Regions from separate parts of the Paenibacillus sp. 23TSA30-6 genome, predicted to be linked through region 1. Evidence: predicted binding sites of a transcription regulator. Region 1 holds the regulator's gene; each other region holds the start of a gene.
What was found. Region 1 encodes Rex, which represses fermentation and respiration genes when NADH is low (regulators of the CRP and FNR family bind a similar motif). Its sites were predicted from a motif close to TTGTGAAATATTTCACAA; they were not measured.
Positions count from the first base shown of each region.

Region 2: adhE (bifunctional acetaldehyde-CoA/alcohol dehydrogenase) is a predicted target of Rex. The motif match lies at 3,766-3,783, and genes of this name have one in related genera.
Region 3: E0698_RS14045 (formate/nitrite transporter family protein) is a predicted target of Rex. The motif match lies at 8,098-8,115, and genes of this name have one in related genera.

Region 1 is NZ_SLTL01000004.1:82,760-93,229, forward strand. It holds gene E0698_RS04900 (cell wall elongation regulator TseB-like domain-containing protein) at 1-259, opposite strand, end outside; gene E0698_RS04905 (amidohydrolase) at 297-1,598, opposite strand; gene E0698_RS04910 (redox-sensing transcriptional repressor Rex) at 1,585-2,238, opposite strand; gene dinG (ATP-dependent DNA helicase DinG) at 2,284-5,151, opposite strand; gene E0698_RS04920 (tetratricopeptide repeat protein) at 5,309-5,941, opposite strand; gene panD (aspartate 1-decarboxylase) at 6,024-6,407, opposite strand; gene panC (pantoate--beta-alanine ligase) at 6,400-7,338, opposite strand; gene panB (3-methyl-2-oxobutanoate hydroxymethyltransferase) at 7,335-8,264, opposite strand; gene E0698_RS04940 (biotin--[acetyl-CoA-carboxylase] ligase) at 8,603-9,583, opposite strand; gene E0698_RS04945 (CCA tRNA nucleotidyltransferase) at 9,576-10,470, opposite strand, start outside.
Region 2 is NZ_SLTL01000004.1:249,695-260,164, reverse strand. It holds gene E0698_RS05795 (ThuA domain-containing protein) at 1-553, shown strand, start outside; gene E0698_RS05790 (winged helix-turn-helix transcriptional regulator) at 801-1,145, shown strand; gene E0698_RS05785 (hypothetical protein) at 1,223-1,501, opposite strand; gene E0698_RS05780 (DODA-type extradiol aromatic ring-opening family dioxygenase) at 1,842-2,609, shown strand; gene E0698_RS05775 (Crp/Fnr family transcriptional regulator) at 2,883-3,599, opposite strand; gene adhE (bifunctional acetaldehyde-CoA/alcohol dehydrogenase) at 3,859-6,471, shown strand; gene pflB (formate C-acetyltransferase) at 6,799-9,060, shown strand; gene pflA (pyruvate formate-lyase-activating protein) at 9,126-9,884, shown strand; gene E0698_RS05755 (copper amine oxidase N-terminal domain-containing protein) at 10,104-10,470, shown strand, end outside.
Region 3 is NZ_SLTL01000013.1:94,380-104,849, reverse strand. It holds gene E0698_RS14080 (LCP family protein) at 95-1,117, shown strand; gene E0698_RS14075 (AI-2E family transporter) at 1,272-2,435, shown strand; gene E0698_RS14070 (LLM class flavin-dependent oxidoreductase) at 2,534-3,553, shown strand; gene E0698_RS14065 (ABC transporter ATP-binding protein) at 3,786-4,679, shown strand; gene E0698_RS14060 (hypothetical protein) at 4,690-5,490, shown strand; gene E0698_RS14055 (glutathione peroxidase) at 5,576-6,052, shown strand; gene E0698_RS14050 (FAD-dependent oxidoreductase) at 6,440-7,801, shown strand; gene E0698_RS14045 (formate/nitrite transporter family protein) at 8,188-9,036, shown strand; gene E0698_RS14040 (molybdopterin-containing oxidoreductase family protein) at 9,396-10,470, shown strand, end outside.

The DNA of each region.
Region 1 (10,470 bases):
CTTTTTGAAAAGGAACCCACACCATAATATTTTCGTTCTGAGCATTTTTCCCTTGAACTACCCAGTATACCTGATCCCACACCGACTTCCACGTCTGCGTCGTGCTGACCAGACCACCCGATTGCTTGGCCTTTACGATAGCGGCATTTCTCTCGGTCACCTGGTCTTGAGTAACGTAGGAATAATACCAGAAAATGCTGACCAGGACCAGTATGACGGCCAGAATGGCGACCGCTATCCATTTTTTCTTTTTTTTCAAACCTGTGCTTCCTCTCTAAGGGGATGTGACACCTGAATTAGCGCGACAGCAGCCCTTCAAAGGCGGCTTGGGCCTCATGCTTGATACGTTCCTCATCCATAGTCAGGCACTCACCGTTTTTCACAACCTGACGACCGTCTACCCATACATGAGCCACGTCTTTGGCGCTTGCAGAGTATACGGCATGGGAAATGAGATCCGTACGCGGCAGGAAATGCGCCTGATTCAGATCGAGCGCGATAAAGTCTGCCTTGTTGCCTGCTGCCAGCGCTCCTACCTCTTTCAAGCCAATCGACTTCGCTCCGTACTCCGTTGCCAGACGCAACGCCTCACCCGCAGGAACTGCGGTTGGGTCGCCAGATACTCCCTTGTGAATGAGTGCAGCCAGACGCATTTCCTCAAACATATCCAGGTTATTGTTACTCGCGGGACCATCTGTTCCGAGAGAGACAGTAACGCCTGCACGCAGCAGGTCAGGCACTCTTGCCACACCACTTGCGAGCTTCAAGTTGCTGCCCGGATTATGCGAAACCGCTACACCACGTTCAGCCAGCAAAGCTATTTCTTCGTCATTCAAATGAACGCCATGGGCAACAAGCGATGGACGGGAGAAAAAGCCCAGCTTATCCAGATGTGCAACCGGACGCAAGCCGTAATCGCGTACGTTTTGCTCTACTTCGGCAATCGTTTCGGACATATGCGTATGCAACGGCAAGTCCAGATCATGCGCTGCCTGTACGAATTTTTCGATAAACGCAGGCGGGCACGTATACGGCGCATGCGGAGACATCATGGTCGTAATGCGACCGTCTGCTTTTCCATGCCAATTACGCGCAAAGGTCACAGCCTCAGCCAGCTTGATCCGCTGCTCTTCCTCCGAACATAGTCCAATCGCTCCACGCATCAGACTGGCACGGATGCCGGACTCTTCAGCTACACGAGCCACCTCATCCATATGATCGTACATGTCCAAAAAGGTTGTTGTACCACCTTTCAGCATTTCCAGCACGGACAAGGACGTACCCCAGTACACATCCGTAGACGTAAACTTGGCTTCCATCGGCCACATTTTTTCCTGTAGCCATACTTGGAGAGCCAGATCGTCCCCATACCCACGTAGCAAAGACATCGCCGCATGACCATGTGTATTAATCAGGCCAGGTAAAAACAGCAGCCCGTTACCGTCAATCGCGTCCGTCTCTTCCTCACCCGCTGGCAAAGTCTCACCAATGTAGGTGATGCGGCTATCCTCCACGATCATATAGCCGTGGATTACCCCGGCTTCCGGTCTGTTCACGGCAAAGGAGCCGTTTTTAATCATCCATTTATTCGCTGTCATGTTGCGTATCTTCCTTTCCGTCCTCCAAATAATAAGCAAGGCTTAACAAATCCGTTGTAAAATCTGTGGCATGTACCCGAATGTTTGCCGGTGTCTTGAGAGTAGTGGGTGCAAAGTTCAAAATTGCTCCAATCCCACTCTCAATGAGCCTGTCAGCGACGTGCTGTGCTTCAAAATCCGGTACGGTAATAATCCCGATCCGAATGTTTTGTTCCTTCACGGTCGCTTCCAGTTCATCCATCGGCTGTACGACCAGCGTATTGATCCTGGTTCCAACTTTATCTGGAACAGCATCAAATACCGCTACAATTTTCATATTGTCTTTTAAATAAGCATTATAATTCGAAAGGGCTTGCCCCAGATTACCTGCTCCGACCAATACCACGTTAATTTGCTGGTCGATTTTCAGGATATGGCGTATTTTCTCGATAAGATAAGTAACATCATAGCCGATACCCTTACGGCCAAAATCTCCAAAATACGCGAGATCCTTTCGAATTTGAGCCGGATTCAGATCCAGTCTTTGTCCCAGCTCCTGGGAAGAGACCGTAGACACCTCCCGTTTGTGCAGTGCATTCAGATAACGTAAATATACGGGTAACCTCCGTACGACAGCCTCTGAAATTTTATCTGATTTCATACTTGCTCCCCCTAATTGTAACGGACACATTTAGATGTCCGTCCGTTATGCCTCTGTCTCCGGGGCGGATTGGAGCCATTCGGCGATGCGGGGCACCATTTGCTCCGTCGGCATATGCTCCATTTTTGGTCCCGGTAATGAGTACAAAAAATGCTTCCCGTAATAGGATTCGATCACACGCGTATCGTAAACGATAACGACCCCGTGGTCGCTCGCCGTACGTACCAAACGTCCAAATCCCTGTTTGAAGCGAATGACAGCCTGTGGAACAGACAGCTTCATAAAAGGATTTTTCTTCTGCTGCTGGAGCAGCTCACTTTTAGCCTCCAGCAGCGGGTGATTGGGCGGTTGGAACGGCAAGCGGACGATAGCCAGACACGTCAGCGCCTTGCCCGGAATATCGACGCCTTCCCAAAAGCTGCTGGTTCCCAGCAACACAGAAGCTTTCGCTTCCTGAAAACGTCGGGTCAGCTTGCTGCGGCTCCCACTGTCCACGCCCTGCCCCAGCACGGTGATATCGCTGGAAGACAACGCCTCCTTAAGCGGCTCATACACCTGCCGGAGCATACGGTAGGAGGTAAAGAGAACGAGCATTCTCCCCCGCGTCGCTTGAGCAGTCGCGCCTAGCGAGCTGACGAGCATATCTACAAAATGCTCATCTCCTACACTGCCCTTCACGCTCGGGAAATCTCTTGGAATGACTAGCAGCACCTGATCCCTGTAGTTAAAGGGTGACGGGAGCTGCGTAGTCATCAGCCGTCCTTGATCTGCGGCCTCCTGCAAGCCGAGCTGATCGGTCATGTACTGAAACGACTTATCCACCGATAAGGTAGCAGATGTCAGAATAATGCTTCTTTTTTTGTCAAAAAACATTTCTTTCAGCTGGCGGCTCACATCGACGGGCACCGCATAAAATTGCAGCGACTTGCTGCGGAATTGCCCGCTCGCTTCAAGCCAGTATACGGTCGTTTCATCATCCAGCCGCATGAAAAAGCGCAAGCTTTCCCTAATGCCTGCCAAATCCTTGAGCAGCCCCGTAATATCCGTAATGAGGCTGTCAGCCGCATAATCGTCATGTTCTTCCTTCACATCGAGCATCAGCTTGTCGCCCTTGCGCAAAATTTCGCTCATCGTTACATAAAGCTGATTTTCCAGCGCAGCCGCCTGATCCCACTTGGCAGGCTTGGCCGATGGCTTGAGACGGGAAGAAAACTGCCCTGTTTCGCCCGGTGTCGCATCACTTCGCTCCGGCAGCATGTCAAACAGCTTGTCGCTCAGCAAATCCCAAGTCTCCTTGACCTCCAGCACGAGCGGATACAACTGGTCGATGGTAGAGGCCCAATCCGTCGACTTCTCATGCCCCGACTTTGCCAACTGCTGACGCAGCGAAGGCAATTGTCCGTTCTTGCTGTCCTTGAACAACCGGGTCAGCGTATGCACGAGTGTGAAATATTTCATATGCATGCCCAGATGCTTACCAGCAACTTCCTCCAGGTGATGGGCTTCATCAATCACCAGATGCTCATAGCTCGGCAATAGCTGATGACTTGCTTTTACGTCCGTGAACAGCTTGGAGTGATTCGTAATAACCACATCCGATATTCCCGCCTCATGGCGCGCACGATGATAAAAGCATTTGCGGAACCACGGACATGAACGACCAAGACAGGACTCGGAATCACTGGCCACCGTTTCCCAAAAATCTCCGCCACGATTACTCAGATTAAGTTCTTCATCATCGCCGGTTTCCGTCAACGTCAGCCAGACGATCATCTGGGCGGCTGTAATTAAATCTTCCTTCGGCGTTGCGAAGTCTCTTCTGTTTATTTTATGTTCAAACTTACGCAGACACAAATAATGTCCCCGGCCCTTAAAAATGGCAGCCCGGAACGGGAACGGGATCACCTTGGTCAGCATCGGAATATCACGCTCGCGTAATTGCTCCTGCAGGTTGATCGTATGCGTACTTACCATGACTCGCTGTCCATTTTTCACACTGTGATACAGCGATGGGAGCAAATAACCAAGGGACTTGCCTGTCCCCGTACCCGCCTCGATCAACAGGTGCTTGTCTTCACTCAGCGCCTGATTCACACCCTCAATCATTTGCGTCTGCGCTTCGCGCTCCTCATATTGGCTCAAGGATGAACGTAAATTGTCCCGCACATCATCCATGTATTCCTCAAAGGAAATACCTGCCAGCGGATTGGGGTCGTCCTCTCTGCGAGGGGCATTTAGCTCCGTCCAATCCTCCACCTTCAGTGCAAGCTGACGAAAAAACTGATGACCCTCCAAATCCTGAATAGGATCATGCTCTTTGTCTTCACGCACCCCGTCCAAAAACCATCCGAGGTCACTGTCTTCCTCTGCGAACAAATCACTGAGCCGCTGTATCGTAATCAAAGGCAGCGCGTGAAGCTCATCCAGACATTTTAAAAACACCTCAGCCGTAGCCAACGCGTCGCTGTCTGCTTGATGAGGTCGGTCATGCGCCAGCCCAAATTCAGAAGAAACAAAACCCAACTGATAGGAAGATAGCGATGGAAACATGATTTTCAGAAAATCCATCGTATCCAAAATCCTGCCGGTAAACGGCAAGTATCCGCACCGATCCAAAGCGCTTTGCAAAAAATTAAAATCAAACGCCACATTATGACCGACCAGCACGACATCGTCCAGCATAGGCACAAGCTCCATCATCATCTCTTCGAGCGCAGGAGCATCCTTGACGTCATCGTCTGTAATCCCGGTCAACCCGGTAATAAAAGGCGGAATGGATCTGCCAGGGTTCACATAAGAACCATAAACACGGGAAATGCTGTTATCATGATCTATAATTGCAAGTCCGACTTGAATGATGTCATCCGCGGACTGGGTGCCTGTCGTTTCAAAATCCAATACCGCAAATTTCATTCGGGCTTAATCCTTTCTTTTGACACATACAAAAATAATAACTCTGTATAACAGCATAGCAGAAGATCGCCTGTTTGGAAATTAAGACAGTCAAAAAAGACGATGCACACGCCGCCTGGGGAGGTGGGTATGCATCGTCTCGCTCGGTGTCTGACAACTATAGCCAGGTCATCATGGAGCTGTCGTACCGAAGCATTCCGGCACCGGACAAACAGGCTTCCATATTGTGCAACGGCTCGGGCAAAGCAGGATCGAACTGATGCGCGAGAGCAAAACATTTTTGCGCCTCCTCTACATCAGCCTGCTTCGCCATAAGACAGCCCAGCGCATTATAAATGACCGCTTTCAGCCCGGGCTGGTCTGTCAGGTGCAGCACCTTCTGAAAATGGCGTACAGCCTCCGCTGTGTCCTCCAGTTGGAAATACGCCATCCCCATATACATCTGGCTTTGCCAACTGTTCGGAAAATGCTGTAGCACCTGTTCAAATTGGCGGATGGCCTCAGGATACATGAGCAGTCGGTAATACCCTTGACCCCGAGTAAAAGCTGGCAGTTCCTTTTCAGGCAGCTCAGCGTCCGACATACCAGACTCCGCGGAAAAACCTGCAGCACGCAGGCGAACCATTTTTTCCTCAAAAGCCAGCCATTCATCCATAATTCCGTCACTCATTCTCCGCAGCAAACTCCAGTGCTGTAGCAACTCCTGCCTGCGGGAGCCCTGGGCTGATGGGTAATGCTTCACGATATCATCTAACATGCTGTTCATTTCTGCGAATACATGCTGGAACATGTGCATCCCGCCCTTACGAAAGATGGATTAATACACTCACATTTTTCGCTTAAAGGACGGATTTCATCCGCACTCCCATTCATTACATGATCGTGGCGTGTACTTCCTTGTTCGCCTTTTGGGCAGGTTTATTATGTTCATCGACGAATACAACGGTCGGTTTGTAAGTTTTGGCCTCTTCATTCGACATGGAAGCGTAGGAAATAATAATGACCGTATCACCAGGCTGCACCAAACGCGCTGCTGCGCCGTTGAGACAAATCACACCGCTACCACGCGGTCCGGGGATAACGTAAGTTTCCAGTCGGGCTCCATTGTTATTGTTCACAATTTGAACCTTTTCATTCTCCAGCAGATCGGAAGTCTCCATCAGATCCTCATCAATAGTAATACTGCCCACATAGTTAAGGTTGGCCTCGGTAACCGTTGCCCGGTGAATTTTGGATTTCATCATCGTTCTAAACATGGGAAAGCACCTCCGCCTTCTGTATTCTCATATTATCAATCAGTCGAGTGTTCCCAAACTTTACAGCCAGCGCTACAATGATGTCTTCTTCGACATCACTTAGTCGCTGCTTGGGAAGAAGGGGCTCCAGACTTGGAAAGGTTAAGATTTCAATGTAGTCAATGTCAGCCAATGGTGAGGAGGTAATCGTAGTCTCCACCATTTGGTATAACTGACGGATCGTAAACGTATTCTGCACATCATCTTCGCTCACTTCACGCACCTTGCGCAGTGACTGTGACAGCACCAACGCCTGCTCCCGCTGTTCCGCGCTCAAATACACATTACGCGAGCTAAGGGCCAAACCGTCGGCCTCTCTGATGATAGGACAAGGAACGATGGTCACGTTCATATTGAGGTCGTTCACCATCTGCTGGAGCACCGCTACCTGCTGCGCATCCTTCATGCCGAAGAAGGCCAGATCAGGACCTATCATGTTAAAAAGCTTGGCAACTACGGTGGTCACACCATCAAAATGTCCCGGACGGGAAGCGCCACATAACCGATCCGTCAAAGCAGATACGCTTATTTTCGTACGGGTTGGCTGTGGATACATTTCTGCTACAGTTGGTAAAAATACGATATCCACACCTTCACGCCGCGCCACCTCTAAATCACGCGCTTCATCGCGAGGGTAGCTATCGAGATCCTCGTTAGGTCCGAATTGAATCGGGTTTACAAAAATGCTAAGTACCACCGTATCTGCCATTTCACGCGCCTTGTGCATCAAGCTCGCATGGCCTTCATGTAAATACCCCATCGTCGGCACAAAGCCGACTGTATGTGGCCGTATAGCAGCGGAACCTCGTTCCGCTTTTGCTCCGTCTGCGCCGAGCTGTCGGCGTTCAGCAATGGCCTGCCGCAGCTGAGCCACTTCTCTTACGATAATCATGACCGGGATTCCACCTTTTCCTTAGCTTGTTCCTCTTGTTCTTCTTGTTCCTGCACTTGCGCCTTTTCCTGACGTTTCTTATGGCCGTAGAGAGCCTCTACAACACTGTCGTCGGCGCTAAACACATGCTCTTCAGCCGGGAAGGCCCGCCCCTTCACATCGCTCACATACTGCTCAATGCTACTACGGATCAAGCCGCCGACATCGGCATAGGTTTTGACAAAACGTTTGCTGTAATAAGGCGATGCATATTGAATCAGGTCGTGATAAACAAGCACCTGACCGTCACATCCGCGTCCTGCGCCAATACCGATGGTCGGAATGGACAGTTCTTTGGAAATTGCCGCTGCCACTTCCTCGGTCACCAACTCCAGCACGATGCCAAAGGCACCCGCCTGCTCCAGCGCCTTGGCGTCTGCCATCAGCCGCCGTGCGTCCGCTTCGTCCTTGCCTTGAATGCGGTAGCCGCCAAGCTGATTGACCGACTGTGGTGTAAGACCGATATGACCCAGCACGGGTACACCTGCCTGAACAGTCGCTTTTACGACGTCGGCAATTTCTGATCCGCCCTCCAATTTGACAGCATGCACATGTCCTTCCTGCATCAGACGGCGGATGCCCTGGAGGCTTTCCGATACGCTGCCGTGATATGTCATAAACGGCATGTCCGCTACAATAAACGTATGCTCCGCGCCTCTCGCTACTGCTCGGGAATGATACACGATATCATCCAGTGTTACGGGAATGGTCGAATCATAGCCGAGAACGACGTTGCCCAGCGAGTCACCCACGAGAATCATATCAATTCCCGCCTCCTCGGCTATTTTAGCCGATGGATAATCGTAGGCGGTCAGCATACTGAGCGGAATGCCCTCCTGCTTCATTTTTTTCATTTTCACAATGTTCAGTGCGTGCTTTCCTGCCATGGTACATGGCTCCCTTCCATCTTTTTTTGGCACAAAAAATAACCTTTTATGAACGCCTGTACATTTGCGTCATCAAAAGGTCCGAACAGCCAAAAAAGACACTCATTTTGAGATCGTCCCTTCTGTCTCGGTCCTGTTCGGCTCAGAGCAGAATCCAACGTAACCTTCAAATGAAGTTATGATGGTCTAACTTGCTTGCAGTGGTGGAGCATATGCCCCGGAGTGCAGCTCGGACCGTCCGATGCCGCCTCCTGCACAGTATAACAAAAAACATCAGCTTTTTCACGTGAAGTTTTGCATAGAAAAAGAACAATTGTAGTCGCTATGCTCAGCTAAGGCTACACCTGCAATTGTATATCACCGGAAACGACCTGTATTCGCTCTCCTTGCTTCGTTTCAACCACTAGCGCACCGGAAGGGTCCAAACCGACGGCTGTACCTTCCACCACACTCCCTTGTCCCGTATGTGCCCGCACGAAGCGATTCATCGTCACGGATAGCGCCTCCCACAGCATAGCTATAGGCTTAAAACCCTGATCCGCATATAACGCACATAGCTGCTCCATCTCTTCCAGCACGGCAGCAATCAGTGCAGTACGATCGATTTCGCGACCAGCCTCTATTCTCAGGGATGTCCCCAACCGTGACAGCTCCTCCGGGTAATCCTCTGTATTTAAATTAACATCAATGCCGATACCTGCAATACAGTAGCGGACCCGTTGATCCTCTGTTGCAGATTCCAGCAGAATACCGCACACTTTGCGACCATGAACAAGCAGATCATTCGGCCACTTGATGCCAGCTTCCACACCCGTCAACCGACGAATGGCTCTGCATACCGCTACGCCTGTAAGCAGCGTTAACTGTGGAGTGAAGGCCAAGGGCTGGCTTGGTCGCAACACAATGCTCATCCAGATTCCTTTGCCCCGAGGTGAAAACCACTTTCGGCCCAAACGTCCCCGGCCCGCCGTCTGTTCCTCCGCCAGAACTACCGTCCCCTGCGGTGCACCCTCTTCTGCCAGACGCATCGCATCCTGCTGGGTAGAGACCGTCGAGTCCAGCACAACGATACGTTGTCCGAACGATTGGGTATTTAGCATATATGCCAGTTTGGAGACTTCCAGTCGATCGGGTCGGGACACAATCCGATAACCCCTACGCGAGGAAGCTTCAATATTGTAGCCCAGCTCACGCAGCTTGTTGATCTGCTTCCATATGGCCGTACGGCTAACCGAAAGGCGACGGCTGATTTCCTCCCCGGATACGTAATCGGATGAATCTTCCTCCAGTATGCCTAATAGTCTTTCATGATTATTCACTACTCATCACCCGTTTCGCTTCTTGAAGCAATGCTTCTAATTCATTTGGAATATCTCCGCAGGCGGCAGCCAGCAAAAGTCGTTCCATCGTCTGACCCAGCCAAGGACCACCCGGTCGATTCATCGCCTGAACCAGTTCATTTCCAGTAATATTTAAATCTTTGATACGAACAACTGCGGCATCCTTAGTCCACGCCTCTGCCAGCTCAGCCATTCTCGCTACATGCTTTTCTGCCCGTGGGGGTAATCCACGAAACGAAGCAGGCAATGACTTATAAAGCTGTAGCCAGTCAGACGAGATATCCCGTCCCCATTTAATTAACAGTCGAATCCAGCTACGGCGTAACGCCTCATCGTTGATTCCTTCACCTTCCACCGAAGTGGAACTGTCTGCTATCGAAATAGCACTGTCCGTTAGTACGCGCTCCCATTCCAACAGATGCACCAACCGTAAGCGTACACCGTTGGAGAAAGTCCATGCTCTTAACAACTCATCCGCTGCCTCTGAGGTAAGTCTGCAAGACAGCAACAGTAACCCCCACCGCAGTTCTTCCGGCAGTTGTACCATTCCATTGAGCGCCCGAGCTTCGCATTGCTCCCAGGGAACCGGAACCTTCGTACACGCGAGCAAGCCGCTTCGACCCAGCAATTCCAGTCCACGCAAAGGGTCCGGCCCAGCCAGCATCTTTTCCAGCTCAACACGCACACGTTCCATCGCAATGTAACGAAGTCCCTCTTTACGACGGATCATGCCTTTCCATGTGTTATAGGCTATACGGAACCGGAATACGGAAGCAAAACGAATGCAACGTAGCATTCGCAGCCCGTCCTCCTCAAATCGTTCCTCAGCTCGTCCTACACAACGAACAATAGCGGCACGCAAATCG
Region 2 (10,470 bases), 170 kb from region 1:
GAATTCCACAGATGTGCTGCTGTGGTGGGGGCATAAAGCACATGATCAGGTGAGTGATGAAATTACAGCCAGTGTTGTAAAGCGGGTACAGGAAGGTATGGGCTTGATCGTGCTGCATTCGGGACATTTTTCCAAGCCGTTCAAAGCCCTGATGGGCACAAGCTGTGATCTGAAATGGAGAGTGGCAGGCGAACAGGAAATTATTTGGTCCGTCAATCCGTCCCACCCTATTGCGGAGGGCATTGACGCTAAAATTCTGTTGGAGCACGAAGAGATGTACGGTGAGTTTTTTGATATCCCGGCGCCGGATGAATTGGTTTTTGTCAGCAATTTTGAAGGTGGAGAGGTGTTCAGAACCGGTTGTACCTTCCGTCGTGGCAGTGGTAAAATATTTTATTTCCGCCCGGGTCATGAAACGTATCCAACCTATTACCAGCCCGATATTCTGAAGGTTATTGCTAACAGTATTCGTTGGGCTTATCCTACAAGCATTGTTCAACCAGTTTATGGTAAAAGCCAACCTGTCAGACCTCTCGGTGGTGTATTGGTATAATTGCCATTTATTGATTCCGATAAGCTTGATATTGAACAGACTGACAGGCGGAAATCTCTTGAGATTCCGCCTGTTTTTGATTTAACGTATTTGCCATATACCTCTTATGCCGGTTTATTGTATAATCAGCTTTGGTCATGGCAACTTTATCGGACTGGGTATTAAATTAAGAAGAAAGTGTTTTCTTTCGGGATAAAGTATGCTAAAATGATATATACTAACAAAAGGAAAGCTTTATCAAACCGAAATGCAAAAGAAGGTGAAAAATTTGGAGAGTCAACCGCAATGTACAAAAATGTGTCCGCGTTTTGAAACCGCCTTTTCATGTTTGGGCAAGCGTTGGAATGGATTAATTATTCAATCCATGATGAGCGGTCCCAAGCGGTTTAAGGATATTTCCAATCTGATTCCCACAATGAGTGATAAAATGTTATCAGAGCGGATGAAAGATTTGGAAAATGAAGGAATTCTTACACGTCATGTATATCCGGAAACTCCTGTCCGCATTGAATACGAGCTGACGACCAAAGGCCGTGCACTTCAGCCGGTCATGGAACAGATTCAATATTGGGCCGAGGAATGGATTAGATGAGTATCAAGCCGAATAAACGTTTTTCATAGTAAAACAGCCTTTTCCTAGGAAAAAGGCTGTTTTTTATTTTGTAATTCTTAATAGCCTTTGGCGCGGCCTGCGATTGAAAATAATCCGGTTGCAGTACGACGGGGGACACGGGTTTGAATATCAAGCGCTGCCGTACGGAACGTACCGAGGCAGGAATGGCAAAGTCTTCCCGCATAAACCGGGGAATGGCAGGACTCGCAAGGATAATCAAGCTGACTATAAGTGGTTGGAAACTTGCCCGCTCTTACCCAGTCTGTGAGCAAATCCATAGGTGTGCCGGTTGCTTCACTAAGCTGGCGAGTATGAGTAGCGGGATGTTTCCACAAATAGTTGGAACAGCGATCATAAAATAAATTTTCTTCTTGGATACAGGTATTGCACAGGTTTCTAAGATTTTGCCGGAAAACAGAACCACACTTTGGGCAATTAGCAGTATGTATCTCCATAGAAACCAGTCCTTTATATCGATTTATAGTGAATATTTAAAATTTATTAGTTATATATTACTATGACTTTATACCTATATCAATCTTTATTTAAGGAAGAGACGTTTTTTATGTATATGTTAAAGTCTGAATTGACATAACCTTGTTACTTATGTATTATTACTTACATAAAGTTACTTATTGAGAAAAATAAATTGAAAAAAGATAAGGGGACTTTCACATGATGCCATCTTTGTTTTTAGCCCACGGATCACCTATGCTTGCTATTGAACAGACAGAATATACTGCTTTTCTGGAGCAGCTTGGAAAGAGTATTCGCCCGAAAGCTATTGTTATCTTCACTGCCCATTGGGAGACGCAGACATTGACAATTAGTTCGATAGACGGCATTTACGATACGATTTATGATTTTGGCGGTTTCCCACCGGAGCTGTATGCAGTGAAATATCCGGCTCATGGTTCGGTGGAGCTGGCGGCCAAGTTGAAAGAATTATATGAGCAAAAGGGGATTGATGTACAAACAGATCGGGCGCGAGGGCTGGATCATGGGTCCTGGACACTTCTGCATCGTATGTATCCTGAGGCGGATATCCCGGTAGTTCAGATTTCCGTGAATCCGTTTCTATCGCCGAAAGCACAATATGCTATCGGAGAAGTGTTGCGCGGGCTAGGTGAACAGGTTATTTTGGTCATTGGGAGTGGTGTAACTGTCCATAATCTGCGCATCGTCAAATGGGGAGAAACGAAAACAGAGCCTTGGGCTCTTGATTTTGATGACTGGATTATTGAAAAGGTACAGAATGGAGATGTGCAGGCCTTGGACCGCTATGAAAGTGAAGCCCCGTATGCTCGTCAGGCGGTACCGAGGGCTGAACATTTTGTACCGTTGTTTATTGCCATGGGGAGTGGAGATCCGGCGAATAGAGCCAAGGTTGTCCACAGAAGCTATGAGATGGGGAATTTAAGTTATCTGTGCTTCCAGTTCTAAAAGTGTGGAGAAGAATGTTGGCGGGATGTTAGGCGCTTCACGATCCATTTGATCTTACGATCGCTGTTGCAGCGGGATTCTTTTGGGTTGTATAAGACATTTAGAGGTGAGAACTCCCGCTGCAAAGGCGGACGCTTCGCTTCTTCATATTCAAATGGATTGCTCCGCTGCTGCCCGCCATTTAGGTGGAGTGGGAGTGTAAAATTAAGAGAGTGTTCTGTAAGCCATACAGTTTACAGAACACTCTCTTTTACATAAAATAAAACAAATAATTTAAATTCGGCAAATCTCACGCGGGCACAGTTCACAATGACATATGCCTTGCAGCATTTCCAAATCCTTGACAACGATCATGCCATTATCATATTCGACTGCATTTTTTTTGCGCAAATCACTCAGCATCCGGTTTACACTTTCACGGGTGGCACCGATCATATTGGACAGGTCGGTATGAGTAATTTTTTTATGAATAAGAATATGCTCGCCGTGAGGCTCTCCGTAGGTGTTGCACAGACGGATCAGTGTGGAGCACAGAGCACCGGGCTTGCCGTACATCATCAAATCGCGAAACTTGGTCTGGGTAATACGGTGGTGGGACCCCATCCATTTCATAAAGTCAATGGCAAAATCACAGTGCTGGCAAATGAGCAGCTCCAAATCCGTATGATCGACAACACCGATATCACTGTCCTCCAGAACTTCGGCAGAAAAGGAGTGCTTGGTACCGAAAAATGGATCAGCTTGACCAATCAGATCGCCGCTTTGGTACATATATAGTATAAGTTCCTTACCCTCATCCGTTGTTTTTGTTACTTTTACGCGTCCGCGCTTGATATAAAACAGCTTATCTGCTGTATCTCCTTCCCAGAATAGATGCGAGCTTTCTGGCATGACCCGATCTTTCATCATCACTTGCAGCCGGTTGAAGCTGGCCTCCGAGAAGCAACAGGTGTTGCCGCGGGCTTCCATTACGTTTGCAGGGTTTCTCATCGTCCATTTCCCCTTTGTTTCCTTTGTTTTTTTATCTGCAACTTGATCAATTCAAATTCATTATATACCTGTGCTATGCGTTTTTGGGGCAAGAAGAGGGGGTAAAAGTGGCAGAATTCCAAACTTTGTGATTTAATTCACTTCATAAAATAAAATTTTAAATAGATTGTGAAAAAAATCACAATATATCTTGAAAAGCTGTGTTACGATCAGTGCGTGAACAAGAGATAGTACACGAGATAACAGGAGGATGAGGGAAATGGCTGTTAAAAACGAGGTTATCCAAAAAGAGCAAAGCGCTGAGCAGTATATTCAAACACTGATTGACCGGGGGAACCGGGCACAGCAGGCTTTCATGAGTATGAATCAGGAGCAGATTGACGAAATCGTACAAGCTATGGCAATTGCAGGGATGGATAAGCACATGCATCTGGCGAAGCTGGCTGTTGAAGAAACAGGACGCGGTGTGTATGAGGACAAAATCATTAAAAACATGTTTGCAACAGAATATGTCTATCATAGTATCAAAAATGAAAAAACCGTTGGTGTCATTGAAGATAATGACTTTGACAGTTTTCAAAAAATAGCAGAGCCCGTCGGCATCATTATGGGGATCACTCCAGTGACTAATCCGACTTCAACTACAATGTTCAAAGCGTTGATTGCTATTAAAACACGTAACCCGATCATCTTTGGTTTCCATCCATCCGCTCAATCGTGTAGTGCGGAAGCAGCTCGCGTCTTGCTTGAAGCAGCCGTCAAACATGGTGCTCCGGCCGATTGTATTCAATGGATTGAAGCTCCATCGATGGATAAGACAAATTCACTCATGAATCACCCGGATGTAGCGCTGATTCTGGCAACTGGTGGATCAGGCATGGTTAAGGCGGCATATAGCTGCGGTAAACCTGCTCTGGGTGTAGGCCCAGGTAACGTGCCTTGCTTTATTGAAAAAACAGCAGACATCAAGCAGGCCGTGAACGATCTCATCCTCTCCAAATCTTTTGACAACGGTATGATTTGTGCTTCCGAGCAAGCGGTTATTATCGAAGAGCCAATCTTCGAACAAGTGAAAAAATTGATGATCGCTAACGGCTGCTATTTTGTAAATAAAGAAGAAGCAGCTAAGCTCACTCAAGGAGCTATGAATGTCGAGAAATGTGCAGTGAACCCGGCCATCGTCGGACAGTCTGCTGTGAAAATTGCTGAAATGAGTGGTATCACAGTACCAGCAGGAACTAAAATTTTGGTCGCTGAGATTGAAGGGGTAGGAACAAAATTCCCATTGTCTGCGGAAAAATTGAGTCCTGTATTGGCTTGCTATAAAGTAAAAAATGCGGAACAAGGTATTCAACGCGCTGCTGAAGTCGTGGAATTCGGGGGCATGGGCCACTCGTCCGCTATTCATTCGAACGATGAGGACGTTATCGCTCGGTTCGCAAACCGTTTGCAAACAGGCCGTATCATTGTAAATTCGCCTTCCACACATGGTGCGATCGGTGACCTCTACAACACCAACCTTCCATCGCTGACACTCGGTTGTGGTTCGTACGGACGTAATTCGACTTCGTCGAACGTATCGGCAGTCAACTTGATTAATGTGAAAAGGGTGGCGAAACGTACGGTGAATATGCAATGGTTCAAAGTACCTTCCAAAATTTATTTTGAAAAAAATTCGACTCAGTATCTTGCTAAAATGCCTGATATCACACGTGTTGCCATTATCACAGACCCTATGATGGTGAAACTCGGATATGTGGATCGTGTCATCCATTATTTACACCAGCGCCAAACACCAGTAGCTATCGAAGTGTTCTCGGAAGTAGAGCCAGATCCATCGACAGTTACGGTAGAACGTGGTACTGAAATGATGAGACGTTTCCAACCGGATTGCATTATTGCATTGGGCGGCGGTTCGCCGATGGATGCGGCTAAAGGCATGTGGATGTTCTATGAATACCCAGATACTGATTTCAACAACTTAAAACAAAAATTCATGGATATCCGCAAACGGATCTACAAGTACCCGCGTCTTGGTCAGAAAGCACAATTTGTAGCCATTCCTACAACCTCGGGTACAGGTTCGGAAGTTACGTCGTTCGCAGTTATTACAGACAAAAATCAGGGCAACACGAAGTATCCGCTGGCTGACTATGAGCTGACTCCTGATGTGGCAATTATTGACCCTGAGTTTGTATACTCGCTGCCTAAAACAGCTGTAGCAGATACAGGTATGGACGTACTGACACATGCCATCGAGGCCTACGTGTCTGTAATGGCTAGTGACTACACAGACGGTCTGGCAATTAAAGCCATTCAACTGGTATTCCAATACCTGGAGCAATCGGCTCTGAGTGGCGACAAACTTGCTCGTGAAAAAATGCATAATGCTTCCACACTGGCAGGGATGGCGTTTGCCAATGCATTCCTGGGTATTAACCACAGTCTTGCGCACAAATGGGGCGGACAATACCATACAGCGCACGGTCGCACGAATGCCATTTTGTTACCACACGTCATTCGTTATAATGCGAAAAAACCGACGAAGTTTGCTTCGTTCCCTAAATATTCGCACTTTGTTGCGGATGAGCGTTATGCAGAAATTGCACGCATACTGGGACTGCCTGCCCGTACAACGGAAGAAGGGGTTAACAGTCTGATCGAAGCGATCCGCAAGTTGAACAAAACACTCGGTATCGAGGAATCGTTCCAGCAAATCGGCTTCGATGCGAAGGATTTTGAATCGCGTGTAGATTATCTGGCTGACCGCGCTTTTGAGGATCAATGTACAACTGCGAATCCGAAGCTGCCGCTGGTTACCGAATTGGCTGATGTATACCGCAATGCCTTCTACGGACGTTTTGACCAATAATATATAGGTACGAAGAGGCTTGTGACTAAGCATTTTCCCGTTAATACCAACGCAGGCTCTCTATCATAGAGGGCCTGTTGGTTTGGGAAGGGAGGTGAATGGCAAGGATAAAGGCACGGGCGTAATCGCTAGGGAAAATAAAGTGATAAATGTCACCCGTATTGTGATTTTTGTCACATACTGCACTCTATCATTATTCTACAATAAGGGTGTAAGAAAGGTCCCGACACTGAGCGTAAGACATCGGTGAAAAGGCCGGGCTCGAGACACTATTTAATGTGAAAAAAATCACAAGTCCGGAAGACCAAACAATTTGGAGGGATTTACATGTCGGTGATTGAGAGAGAATTACAAGAGCAACAATCTGGCTGGAGAGGTTTTAAAAAAGGCAAATGGACTAAAGAAGTCAACGTCAACGATTTTATTGAAACCAATATCTTACCTTATGTCGGCAACGAAGAATTTCTGGTTGGCCCTACCGCCAACACAACTGCTCTGTGGGATATTGTATCCGATCTTACCAAAAAAGAGTTGGCAAACGGCGGCGTGCTTGATGTAGACGTAAATACGCCATCCACTATTATTTCACATAAGCCGGGCTATCTAGACCGGGATAAAGAACAAGTCGTTGGTGTACAAACAGACGCTCCATTCAAACGCTCCTTGCAGCCGTTTGGTGGAATCCGGATGATGATCGACGCTTGCAAAGCCTATGGCTTTGAAGTACCGCAAAGCATTGTTGATATCTTCACTCATATTCGTAAAACGCATAATCAGGGTGTATTCGACGCTTATACTGATGATATGAGAGCAGCTCGTAAAGCGGGTATTATCACTGGTTTGCCGGATGCATATGGTCGTGGACGCATTATCGGTGACTACCGTCGTGTAGCACTGTACGGTGCAGACTTCCTGATAAAAGACAAAAAGACTCAACTGAAAAGCCTAGAAGTGGATTCAATGGAAGAAGACGTAATTCGTCTGCGTGAAGAAATTTCCGAGCAAATTCGCGCTTTGAACGAGCTGAAACAAATGGCTGCTGAGCATGGTTTCGACATCTCAAAGCCTGCTAACAACGCGAAAGAAGCTTTCCAATGGGTGTATTTTGGCTATCTTGCAGCGATCAAAGAACAAAATGGTGCAGCAATGTCCTTGGGACGTGTATCTTCCTTCCTTGATATTTATACTCAACGGGATATGGAAGAAGGCGCAATGACAGAAGAGCAAGCACAAGAATTGGTCGATCATTTTGTTATGAAACTGCGTATTGTTAAATTCCTGCGCACACCTGACTATAATGAACTGTTCAGCGGAGACCCAACATGGGTAACTGAATCCATTGGCGGTATGTCCATTACTGGAGAAACTCGGGTTACTAAAAACAGCTTCCGTTTCTTGCACACCCTGTACAATTTGGGACCTGCACCGGAGCCAAACCTGACTGTACTGTGGTCAGAAAAATTGCCTGAAGGTTTCAAAAAATATTGTGCCAAAGTTTCTATTGAAACTAGCTCCATTCAGTATGAAAATGATGATCTGATGCGTCCGATTTATGGCGATGACTATGGTATCGCTTGTTGTGTATCGGCAATGAAAATCGGTAAACAAATGCAATTCTTTGGTGCCCGTGCCAACTTGGCTAAAGCTTTGTTGTATGCCATCAACGGTGGTGTGGATGAAAAATCAGGTGCTCAAGTGGGTCCTGAATATCCTGCAATTACAGGTGAAGTGTTGGATTACGAGGAAGTGCTGAGCCGCTTCAAGCCAATGATGGAATGGTTGGCAAAACTGTACATGAACACTTTGAACGTTATTCACTACATGCATGACAAGTACAGCTACGAACGGATTGAAATGGCACTGCATGACCGTGATATTGTCCGTACGATGGCTTGTGGTATTGCTGGTCTGTCCGTTGCTGCCGATTCCCTGAGCGCCATTAAACATGCGAAGGTTAAACCGATCCGTAACGAAAAAGGCATCGCCATTGACTTTGAAATTGAAGGGGAATACCCTTGCTACGGTAATAACGATGATCGTGTAGATAACATCGCAGTAGAACTGGTAGAGTCCTTCATGGGCATGATCCGCAAGCACAAAGCTTACCGGAATGCGATTCCTACTCAATCTGTACTGACCATTACTTCCAACGTGGTGTACGGTAAGAAAACAGGTACAACACCGGATGGACGTAAAGCTGGCGAACCGTTTGCACCAGGTGCGAACCCAATGCACGGACGCGACAAAAAAGGTGCTTTGGCTTCCCTTAGCTCCGTAGCTAAGTTGCCTTACGAGCACAGTCTGGATGGTATCTCGAATACCTTTTCCATCGTGCCTAAAGCCCTGGGTAAAGAAGAAGAAACACGCAAAACAAATCTCGTTTCCATGATGGATGGCTACTTTGGAAGCCATGCGCATCATCTGAACGTCAACGTGTTTGCTCGTGAACAATTGCTGGATGCGATGGATCACCCAGAAAACTATCCACAGCTTACAATTCGTGTATCGGGTTATGCCGTTAACTTTATCAAGCTGACTCGTGAACAACAGCTGGATGTTATTAACCGTACTTTCCACGGTACAATGTAACAAAGCTTTACGTATCATATATTACAACGACGCACGCATAGCGGATGCGGGAAGGAAGATGCAACATGCTAAAAGGTCACATACACTCATTGGAAACCTTCGGGACCGTAGATGGTCCCGGCATCCGCTTCGTGCTTTTTATGCAAGGATGCTTGTTAAAATGTCAATATTGCCACAACCCGGACACTTGGGCTTTAAATGAAGGCAATCCAATGACACTGAAGGAGGTATTGGCTGAAATTGAGCCATATTTAGCCTACTACCGTTCTTCTGGAGGCGGATTGACCGTATCCGGTGGAGAACCGACACTGCAAGCTCATTTTGTAGCAGAGCTGTTCAAAGAAGTGAAGCAACGCTGGAATTTACACACGACGCTGGACAGTAACGGTTTTAATGACGCAGGCCGTATCCAAGAACTGCTGGACGTAACGGACTTGGTGTTGCTGGATATTAAGCATATTGACAACGACAAGCATATTAAGCTTACAGGCAAGTCCAACGATCGTATGCTAAGTACGGCACGCTGGTTGTCTGAACAAGGGCGCAAGATGTGGATTAGACACGTCTTTGTACCGGGAATTCATGATGACGAGCAGGATCTGCTGAATTTGGGTCGGTTTATAGGAACGTTGAACGGAGTCGAAAAGTTCGAAATTTTACCCTACCACCAAATGGGTGTATACAAGTGGGAAATGCTCGGCAAGGCGTATCCGCTGGAAGGGGTTCCGTCCCCCACAGAAGAAGAGGTTCAACGGGCCTACCGTCTCATTGAAGAGGGCCGCATGGAGACCGCAGGGACAAATGTCGTCGGTCGTTCGTCATAATGTTGAATGGCCTTTAAATTACTTTCTGGTTATGAACCGCCGCCCATCAGGTCAGATGGGGTGGCGGTTTTTTGTTATAAAATTTCTTGCAGCGACAGGAGGAAGTTCCCTTTTTTTCATGTTCAGCAAAATTCCCAGCAACTTTTGGACAACAGCTGCGTCTAATAGTATGACTTTTTACGGGAATGATAATAATTTGGTAATAGAAGGAGACAGAGAATGAATTTCAAGAAATGGACCATGCTCACCGCGCTTGCGGTAGCTCAGGTGGCCGCAGTAGCCCCTGTAGGAGCAGAAGCAGTATCCACTGTTCAATCCACCGATTCGGTTAGCGGACAGCAGGCTCAGGCCAATGTCACAGATTCCGGCGTTCAGAATAGCATCGGGGGACAAGACAGCACTGGAGCACAAAATGACACGGTGACACCTGATAACACAGGCGTATCCAATGATCCTTTGTCTGGCTTGCCGACGGATACAACCAACGGATCGAACGTATCCAATGATGTATACGGTGGAGACGGAACGATCACCAATCCTGGTGGTTCTCCAACATCCATGAGTGCAAATCAACTGATTTTGTATT
Region 3 (10,470 bases), on a different contig from region 1:
CTGAACAGACGACGCAAATTGACAGATAACTTGCAGGGAGGGTATGCTTTTATAAGCTGAAAGATGTTGAATAAAAGCGAGGTTACTCGAAAATATGCGAAAAATATTAAAATGGCTGGGCATTTCTGTGACTGCGGCAGTTCTTTTGGTGGGCGGATATTATGCTTACTCTATATATCATTTTACAAATCAAATTTCGGTCGCTACCGGTCAGGATTCGAAATTTAAGCCGCAAGCACAAAGCCAGTCCCCAACGAATGTACAACCTGTAGAAGTGTCTCTTCCCCCGGAGTGGGATGGAAAAGAGAGAGTGAATATTTTGCTGCTGGGCGGCGATTCACGCGGGGAGGATTCAGGACGTTCTGACTCTGTTATGGTTGCTTCTGTTGATCCGGTCACGAAGAAGGCTACGCTCATGTCCATCCTGCGTGATACGTATGTTGATATTCCGGGCCATGGGCAAAGTCGATTGAATGCCGCATTTTCTTACGGCGGGCCTGATCTGACCAGACAAACGGTGAGCGACCTGCTCGGCATACCGATCCAATACTATGTATACACGGATTTTAATGGCTTTATTGCGCTGGTGGATTCTGTGGGCGGTATTGATCTGGATGTCGAAAAGGATATGCACTACACCTCCAAAGCAGATAAGCACCAGTTTGATATTGATCTGAAAAAGGGAATGCAGCACATGGACGGTAAAACGGCCTTGCAATATGTGCGTTTTCGTCATGATGCCACTTCCGATTTTACGCGTACGGAGCGGCAACGTAAATTTATTACCGAGCTGGGTGGCAAAATTCAGTCGACCTCGTCTCTGATTAAGCTGCCAAGTATTTTAAACAGCATTTCTCCTTATATTGAAACGAACCTGAGCACAACAGAAATGCTGCAATTGGCTTCATTGGGCTTTAATATCGATGCCAAGACGATTGCGAAACAGCAAATTCCACCGAATGAGCTGGTGCGAGAGACAACGGCTAAGGGGGCGCAGGTGTTGGGTGTGGACCAGAGAAAGCTCAAGCGCTTTGTACAAAACCTGTTTGAACAGGAAAACAAGCCTGTAACCACAACGACGGATTCTGCTGCTACCAAGACAAATGATACTCCGTAAAATCCCAAAGCAAGCAAAGTTTGTATGAAGTTGTACAACTTTGTTTGCTTTTATGTTTATTCGGGTATAACCTTGTATATTTTGATCTAAAAATATATCTTATCTGTATGAAGGATCATTACACTTATTTGCTTATAGAGAAGGGGAATGTCATGTGGAAACAACTCCGGCATGGAAAGACCGATTCAAAAAGTTTTTTCTGAACAACAAGTTTGTGTTATTCCTGCTGGTACTGCTGCTCATCGGTTTAAATGTATTGGTGCTCACCAAAATTTCGTATATATTTACCCCCGTTATTGTGCTGCTGAAAACGATCATTCTCCCTGTCATTTTGTCCGGTGTTTTGTACTATCTGTTCAATCCGCTGGTTGATATGCTGGAGCGCAATAAGGTCAAACGGATATACTCCATTATTGTGCTTTATTTGCTTATCTTAGGGATTATTACCATCGTGATTACATCGGTAGTGCCAGTGATACGTGATCAGATTCAGGGGTTGATTCAAAATGGGCCTGCATATAGCGAACAAGTACAACGACAATTCGAGAAGCTGATCGGCAGCAATTTTGTGAATCAGTTCCAGAATACTATTCAAATTAATCCATCTGAGCTGGCCTCCAAGGCTTCGGAAAAGATATCTGCTTTCATCAACAATGCATGGACGGGTGTGGGGAGCTTCTTGGGCGCATTAACGGAAACTGTGCTTTCTATTGCCACGGTTCCATTCATTTTATTTTACTTGCTGAAAGATGGACACAAGCTGCCACAGACGATTCTGAAAATGTTCCCGCCTATGCTGCGTAAAGAAACTGACCATATAATGGGTGAAATTAACCATCAAGTCAGCTCGTATATCCGGGGGCAGATTATTGTCAGCTTCTGTATCGGGGCGCTGTTGTATATCGGTTATTTGATCATCGGACTGGACTATTCTCTGACGCTTGCCGTCATTGCTTCCTTTACGAGCGTTGTTCCTTATTTGGGACCCGTGATAGCCATTACGCCTGCATTAATTGTAGCTTTGGTAACATCTCCGGTTATGCTGCTCAAGATGGTCATCGTATGGACAGTTGTGCAGCTCATCGAGGGTAAATTTATTTCTCCGCAAATTATGGGCAAGTCTCTCCGGGTGCATCCGATCACGATTATCTTTGTCATTCTGACAGCAGGCAATCTGTTTGGAGTGGTAGGGATTATACTGGCGGTTCCGGGCTATGCTGTATTGAAGGTTATCGTCACCCATCTGTTCAATTTCTTTAAGAAACGTTCACACCTCTATGAAGCAGATAAAGCCAGAGAGAGTCTCTACGAAAAATAGAGCTTTCTGGTCGATCAAGGCACCTCTTGGGTAACTGTGGCTTCGCGTGCTATAATTAATGCCTATTCCTATTCCCAAACAGAAAGGTCAGACTTTATATGATAAAACTCAGCATTCTTGACCAATCTCCGGTATCGGAAGGCATGACGCATGCGCAAGCGTTACAAAAGACCGCTGAGCTTGCTATAGAGGCGGAACGCTTGGGTTATCATCGCTTTTGGGTATCAGAGCATCATTCTGCCGCAAATCTTGCAGGGTCCAGCCCGGAGGTACTAATTTCACATCTGGCCGCCCGTACCTCAACCATTCGCGTCGGCTCGGGCGGTGTGATGCTGCCGCATTACAGCGCTTATAAAGTAGCGGAAAACTTTCGTGTGCTGGAAGGGTTATACCCGGGGCGTATGGATTTGGGTTTGGGACGGGCCCCGGGAGGAATGCCAATAGCCACCAGAGCCTTGCAGGAGGGCAAAATCAGGGGCGGCGTTGATCTGTACCCCGAGCAACTGGATGATCTGCTGGCCTATCTGCATGACAGTACAGGCAGTGAGCATCGTTTTGGCTCGTTACAGGCGATGCCGCTCGTAGAAACCGTGCCGGAAATGTGGCTGCTCGGCTCCAGCGGCGACAGTGCAGGGCTTGCAGCCGAACGCGGCGTGGGTTTTGCATTTGCGCAGTTCATCAACGGCGAAGGCGGCACAGGAGCCATGAAGGAGTATCAGGAGCATTTTAAGCCTTCGCAGCATAGTGACCGTCCGCGTTCACTTGTTGCCGTATTTGCTATCTGTGCGGATACCGAGGAAGAAGCGAACCGCCTGGCTTCCAGCATGGACTTGTCTCTGGTGTTACTGGAGCAGGGAATGCGCTCCGCTGGCACACCTTCCGTAGAAAAGGCATTGACGTATCCTTATACGCCATATGATCGGATGCGCATCCGCGAGAATCGCAAGCGCATGGTGGTGGGCTCGCCTGAGCAGGTGAAGCACCAAATTGAGCAATTGAGTGAGGCTTATCATACACAGGAAATCATGGTCGCAAGTATTATTCATGACTTTGACGCCAAGTTGAAATCCATACGTCTCATGGCTGAAGCATTTGGGCTACGTTCTGTACAGTCTTGATGTTGTCTGCCGGATATTAGAAGATCACAGCTTTGAGGAGCTGTGGTCTTTTTTTGTGAATTTTCGGGGTCATTTTCCGTGAAATGATTCGTATGCTAAAGTGAAATGCGCCAATCAACACTTGATAATGATTATCAATATCTTTATTATATAAAGATAGGATGAAGTTTTGATGAATAACGTGCGTTAAGCCCGTGACTATATATTAGATAAGGGAAAGGAATGATTCCGAATGTTTCGTCTGAAAACGGCTAATCTGGATATTGCTTATGAAGATCGGTTGATTGTGGAGGATCTGAACGTAGAAATACCGCAAGGGAAAATCACAGCCTTGGTGGGCGCAAATGGCTCCGGCAAGTCCACCATTCTGAAGACGATGGCTCGCATCATGAATCCTAAAGGCGGCAGCGTTCTGCTCGACGGTAAATCCATTCATAAGCAATCCACCCGGGAGGTAGCGAAGCAGTTGGCTATTTTGCCGCAAAATCCGACTGCACCGGAAGGATTGACTGTGACGGAACTGGTATCTTACGGACGTTTCCCCTATCAAAAAGGCTTTGGCTCTATGAAAGCAGATGATCGTAAAATGGTAGAGTGGGCCATTCAGGTGACAGGAATGAGCGAGTTCCACGATCGCCCGATCGACCAGCTTTCTGGCGGGCAGCGCCAGCGTGCATGGATTGCCATGGCGCTTGCGCAGGATACGGATATTTTGTTTCTGGATGAACCGACTACCTTTTTGGATATGGCGCATCAATTGGAAGTGCTGCATTTGCTAGAGTATTTGAACACTTCGGCCGAACGTACCATTGTCATGGTCGTGCATGATTTGAACCATGCAGCCCGGTACGCCCAGCATATGATCGCGATCAAAAAAGGGAAGGCAGAGGCTGTAGGAACGCCAACCGAGGTCATGTCCCCTGACGTGCTGCGCGAGGTGTTCGGTATTGAAGCGGATATCGTAACAGATCCTCGTACGGGTGTACCGCTGTGTCTTCCATATGCTTTGGCCGGACAACCAGCCGTAAGCCAAGCCGTAAAGGGATTGAAACTGGAAGAGAATCAATTAGTAGGCTCCGTTTCCGAGCGGCGTGAAGCCAGACCACAGGTAGCGGCAAGAGGATAAAGGAGACCTAATGAAACCACTGGATTATGATCAGCTTGAGCAATTGGCGCGAATAGTGACAGACACACCAGAAGATGCGGTATACTCCGGGCCTGTGGCAGAATGGCTTGAACCGGATAAGCTTGGCTCTGTGATGGAGTATTATGGTGAGTTGCTGCGTGCGGAAGACGGCTTGACCACAGCCGTTTATTTTGTGAACCAGCTGCGTGGTCTTGTGTTTGCTCAGCATTTTATGGTGTCTTTGTGTGAACGCCGTCTCGATCTGTCGGTTTCCAATCTCAGATTTCATATTTGTTATCAAGGGAAATATCCCGCCATCAGCTTTCAGGTCATCGACACAACTGAGCTGGACAACATCAGGCAAGACGAGCATCATTCATCCGGGCAGGCGCAGCAGGTGTTGCGTGACTTTTACAGCTTGCAGATCAGACCGATACTGGAGGCGATGGCTTCGGTAGGAGGTGCATCTGTTGGACAGATGTGGGGACAGTTCCCGCTGACTTTGCTGTATTTTAAGGACAGAGTACAGCCATCGCTAACCGAACCACAGGATGTGGAGCATTTTGAACAAGATTATGATTATGTGACACGGGAGCTGGAGGGAGAGGTATTCGGGCGTAAAAGAAACCCGTTTACGGTTCGTCTCGTTGAGCTGGATAACCCTTACCGTCCCGGTGAGAAGGCATATATGAAACCGTCCTGCTGCCAATATTACAAGACAGGTGGAGGCCAGCGGTATTGTTTTGCGTGTCCAAGGATGTCCGCTTCAGAACGTGAAGAACGCAGACTCGAAGTGGTGGCGTCTCGCTAAAGTCGAGGGATGTTGGCATGTCCGTTTCGTTTTGGGTAAAATAGGTGATGAAACTTAAACCAAGCAAAACAAAGGAGGATGCTATATGTCTGTCTATTCACATCATGCCGTAACACCAGCGAATCAGGAGGTTCCTCTGGATACCTACACCGGTAAGGTGCTGGTCATCGCAAATACCGCAAGCAAATGCGGACTTACCCCGCAATATGGGGATTTGCAAAAGCTATATGATGAATATAAGGATCGGGGACTGGTTGTATTAGGCTTCCCTTGTAACCAATTTGGCGGTCAGGAGCCGGGCAGCAGCGAGGAAGCGGCTGAATTTTGCCAACTGAATTACGGGGTTAATTTCCCGGTATTCGCTAAAGTGGACGTTAACGGTCCGGATACAGCACCTCTGTTTGAATATTTGAAAAAGCAGCAGCCTGGAGAGCAGGAAGACGGCACGATTCAATGGAATTTTACGAAATTCATTGTGGATCGTGAAGGTGTGCCTGTGAATCGCTTTGAACCCAAGGAATCACCAGAGGCGATGAAAGCGGCTATCGAGCAACTCCTGTAATAGCTTCCAGCTTAGTCAGAAATATGCGTTTAGATAAGGTTGAATTTCCGGTGTTTTTCCGGGGTTCGGCCTTTTTTATTGTCTGCATTTCACATTAGGTTGATCGTTGCAGTAGCATTTGGAAGCCTGATAAAAGGCATAATCAAGCCCCGTACGGGAAAAACTGAATGAAGCAAAGAGTCGTTTCAGCAAACGGCTGACTTTGTATCTTCCTGACTTTAAAAATGTGGACAAATTGTGAATATCATAGAAAGCTATTGCAATGTGAAAAATGTCACATTATAATAAGCGCATGAAGTGAAATAAATCACAATCAATAACACAGTTACGTGAAACAATTCACAATTATTATACATTGTATGCCCACACACCAAGGAGGAATTCAACATGAAAGTAGCAGTTATCGGATGTACACACGCAGGTACGGCAGCCATCGTCAACACAGCCAAATGTTATCCAGATGCAGAAATTACCGTTTACGAGCGTAATGACAATATTTCGTTTTTATCCTGTGGTATTGCTCTGTACGTAGGTGGTGTCGTCAAAGATCCGCACGGATTGTTTTATTCTTCCCCGAATGAACTGGCTGAGCTGGGTGTCGTGACCAAGATGCTTCATGAGGTAACGAATGTCGATACAGCAGGCAAAACGCTGCAAGCACGCAATCTCCAAACAGGAGAAGAATTTACGGACACCTTTGATAAATTAATTGTAACTACGGGCTCGTGGCCTATTATTCCGAAGCTGGAAGGTATTGAGCTTGATCATATCTTGCTCTGCAAAAACTATAATCATTCCAATGACATCATTGAGAAAGCCAAGCATGTACAGAACATTACGGTTGTCGGTGCCGGATATATCGGTGTTGAACTGGTGGAAGCTTTTCAAATGAACGGCAAGAACGTAACGCTGATCGACAGCGCTGATCGTATTTTGAATAAATATTTGGACCCGGAATATACAGACCGGATTGAAAATTCCTTGAAGAAGCATGGCATCAAGCTGGTGCTGGGAGAAACAGTGAGCCGTTTTGAAGGAAGTAACGGTAAGGTGAATAAAGTGGTGACATCTAAAGGAGAATATGAAACAGAGCTTGTTATTCTCTGTATCGGCTTCCGTCCTCAAACGGATCTGCTTAAAGGTCAGGTAGACATGCTGCCCAACGGCGCGATCATTGTGAACAATTATATGCAAAGCAGTTGCCCGGACGTATTTGCTGCAGGTGATAGCTGTGCAATCCACTACAACCCGACAGGCAAATCAGCTTATATTCCATTGGCAACCAACGCTGTTCGTATGGGTACGCTGGTGGCACGCAATTTGGTACAACCGACCATTGCTTATATGGGAACACAGGGAACCTCGGGTATTAAAATTTATGAAGATAATATTGCAGGAACAGGTATGACAGAAGCGGCAGCAACGGACGAAGGTATGGCTGTAGAGGCTGTTACCATTGAGGACAGCTACCGACCTGAATTTATGCCAACCTCCGAAAAGGTACTGCTGAAAGTTGTATATGAGCAGGAGACACGGAGAATTGTTGGGGCACAAATTATGTCGAAGGTGGATTTGACGCAATCCATTAACACGCTATCCGTAGCCATTCAGAATCATATGACCATTGATCAACTGGCCTTTGTCGATTTCTTCTTCCAGCCGCATTATAACAAGCCTTGGAATTTCCTGAATGCAGCCGGTTTGCAAGCCTTGCCGCTCATGTCTGAACGGAAGCCAGTTACCGTATAATTCATTTTGTCTGTGACATTGTTCATAAGTTTGTCAACAATCTGAGATGAATGGACGAATCCTTATAGTACAATATAGAGTAGCATAAGGATTAGGGGGTAAGTAGCTTATGGGTTTGTTTTATATCCTTTTTCTTGTAGTCGTGGCGCTGGGAGGCCTCGGTGGAGTTATTTGGTTCTTGAGAGCAGTTGAAAAGGAAGAATACAACTAAATATAAAGCGCATAGTAGCGCAGTAGACGTAATAATACATGAAAAACAGTCCTTTACCCAAGGGCTGTTTTTTTAATATTTAATAAAGTGATTTTTTTCACAAACAAAATCACTGATTTTAAATAAAATATGAGAGAGAACATTCGAGTGAAAAGATGTTAAAGGAGCGGAATATATGGCAAGTTATAAACCGGGGCAAATTGCCGAAAAGACGGTAGAAACAGGAGTGGCCAAAGCGAACAATCCATGGACTGTGGCGGTGGTATTGGGATTTTTGGCAGGTGCATTTATTGCGCTTGGTTTTTTGCTGGATATACGTGTTATCGCAAGCGCACCCAAAGAATGGGGAAGTATCGCTACCTTTATTGGAGCAGCCGTGTTCCCTGTAGGTCTGGTATTGGTATTGATCGGCGGCGGAGAGTTGCTGACTGGTAATATGATGGCTGTGCCACTGGCGAGATGGGCAGGACGGATCAAGACCGGGGCAATGTTCCGTAATTTGGCGATTATTACGCTAAGTAATTTTGCGGGTGCGTTGTTTGTTGCTTTTTTCTTTGGTCATGTGCTGGGCCTGACCGAAACAGGGCCTTATTTGGACAAAGTGGTGGATATGGCGGGACACAAGCTGCATGAAAGCTTTTTGCAATCGTTTATATCCGGTATTGGATGTAACTGGCTGGTAGCGTTGGCTGTATGGTTGGCGTATAGTACGGATTCGATCGGCGGCAAAATTATAGGGATCTGGTTCCCGACAATGGCCTTTGTAGCTATCGGATTCCAGCACGTTGTTGCCAACATGTTTCTGATTCCGGCGGCTATTTTCGCAGGTCATTTTTCATGGGCAGATTATATCATGAACTTCATTCCAGTTTGGCTGGGGAATTTGGTGGGAGGAAGCCTGTTTGTAGCTGGGGCTTACTGGTTGGCGTATTTGAAAAAGCCTCATACCGCTGTGCATCCTGTGAATGATTCATCTCAGGCACCCTCGTCTACTGCAACAACTCCGTTGAGTGACCATGCCTGATTAAGCTGGGCTTAGAAAATGGGAACAAAGCAAATCCGCCATGGCAGGTCCGGGGGAACGAAACCTGTCATGGCGGATTTTTTTGGGAGTGGTCCATGATTTGGCATGGAGGATGAGTGTGCTCTCGTCCATAATGCCTTGATCTCTTTTACCCTTGGCATTCAATAATGAAACAGGTATGATCAAAATATAATATAGAATATTAGAAATCCGTTTTGCTGTGAGCAGCAAGCGGATTTTTTTGATCTTTTGGACGTATTTGGGTTGGCAAAATCCTTCTCTTGCCATAGGACATAGCTGTATATATGATAAGAACAGTGTAATTTTTGGAAATGGTAACGGAAAGGAGCATCAACACCATGGATCATCGCAACAGCGCGCCTCCTGAGGCTGTGCTTCAGCAAGACTTGCAAAGGGGGCAGCGAACGACGGAGCGTACGGACGGTGTTTTTCCGGCTGTATGTCCGCTGGATTGCCCGGATACGTGCGGGCTCCTGCTCCACAAGGAAGATGGAAAGATCGTCAAGGTGACCGGTAATCCGGATCATCCCATTACAAAAGGGGCCATTTGCAACAAAGTTCGCAATATGACGGAGCGAGTGTATGACCCCGAACGGCTGCTCTATCCGTTAAAGCGTGTAGGTTCCAAGGGGCAAGGGAAGTTCGAACGAATTAGCTGGGAGGAGGCAGTCGATACCATTACAGGCCGCTTCAAGGAACTGATTCGCACGGACGGCCCGGAATCTATTCTCCCCTACAGCTTTTATGGCAATATGGGCGTGTTGAGTGTGGATGGGATGGATCGCCGTTTTTTTAATGCGCTGGGTTCAAGCCAACTGGACCAGACGATTTGCAGCGTGGCTGGGAATGAAGGCTGGGCATCCGTCATGGGTTTTAAGGGCGGCACCAGTCCGGAGGATACAGAGGATGCTGACCTCATTATTGTATGGGGAGGAAATGTCATCAGCACCAATATGCATCAGGTGGTATTGGCTGAGAAGGCACGTAAAAAAGGTGCCAAGGTAATTGTCATTGATGTTCACCGTAACCGGACAGCGCAATGGGCGGATTGGTTCATTCCGCTATACCCGGGAACAGATACCGCGCTCGCGCTGGGTGTCATGCACGTACTGTTCCAGCAAGGGCTGACGGACGATGAATTTTTGCGTCGCTATACGGTCGGTCATGAGGAACTGCGCGAGCATGTGAAGGCATATACCCCGCAGCGGGTCTCACGCATTACAGGCGTGCCGGAAGCAGATATTATCCGTCTGGCGGAGATGTACGGGCAGGCGCGAGCGGCGTATATCAACATTGGCAACGGACTTCAGCATCACGATAATGGCGGTATGAATGTACGCGCGGTTACATGCTTGCCTGCGCTCACCGGGCAATGGCTGAAGCACGGCGGGGGAGCATCGCGTTCCAACGGCG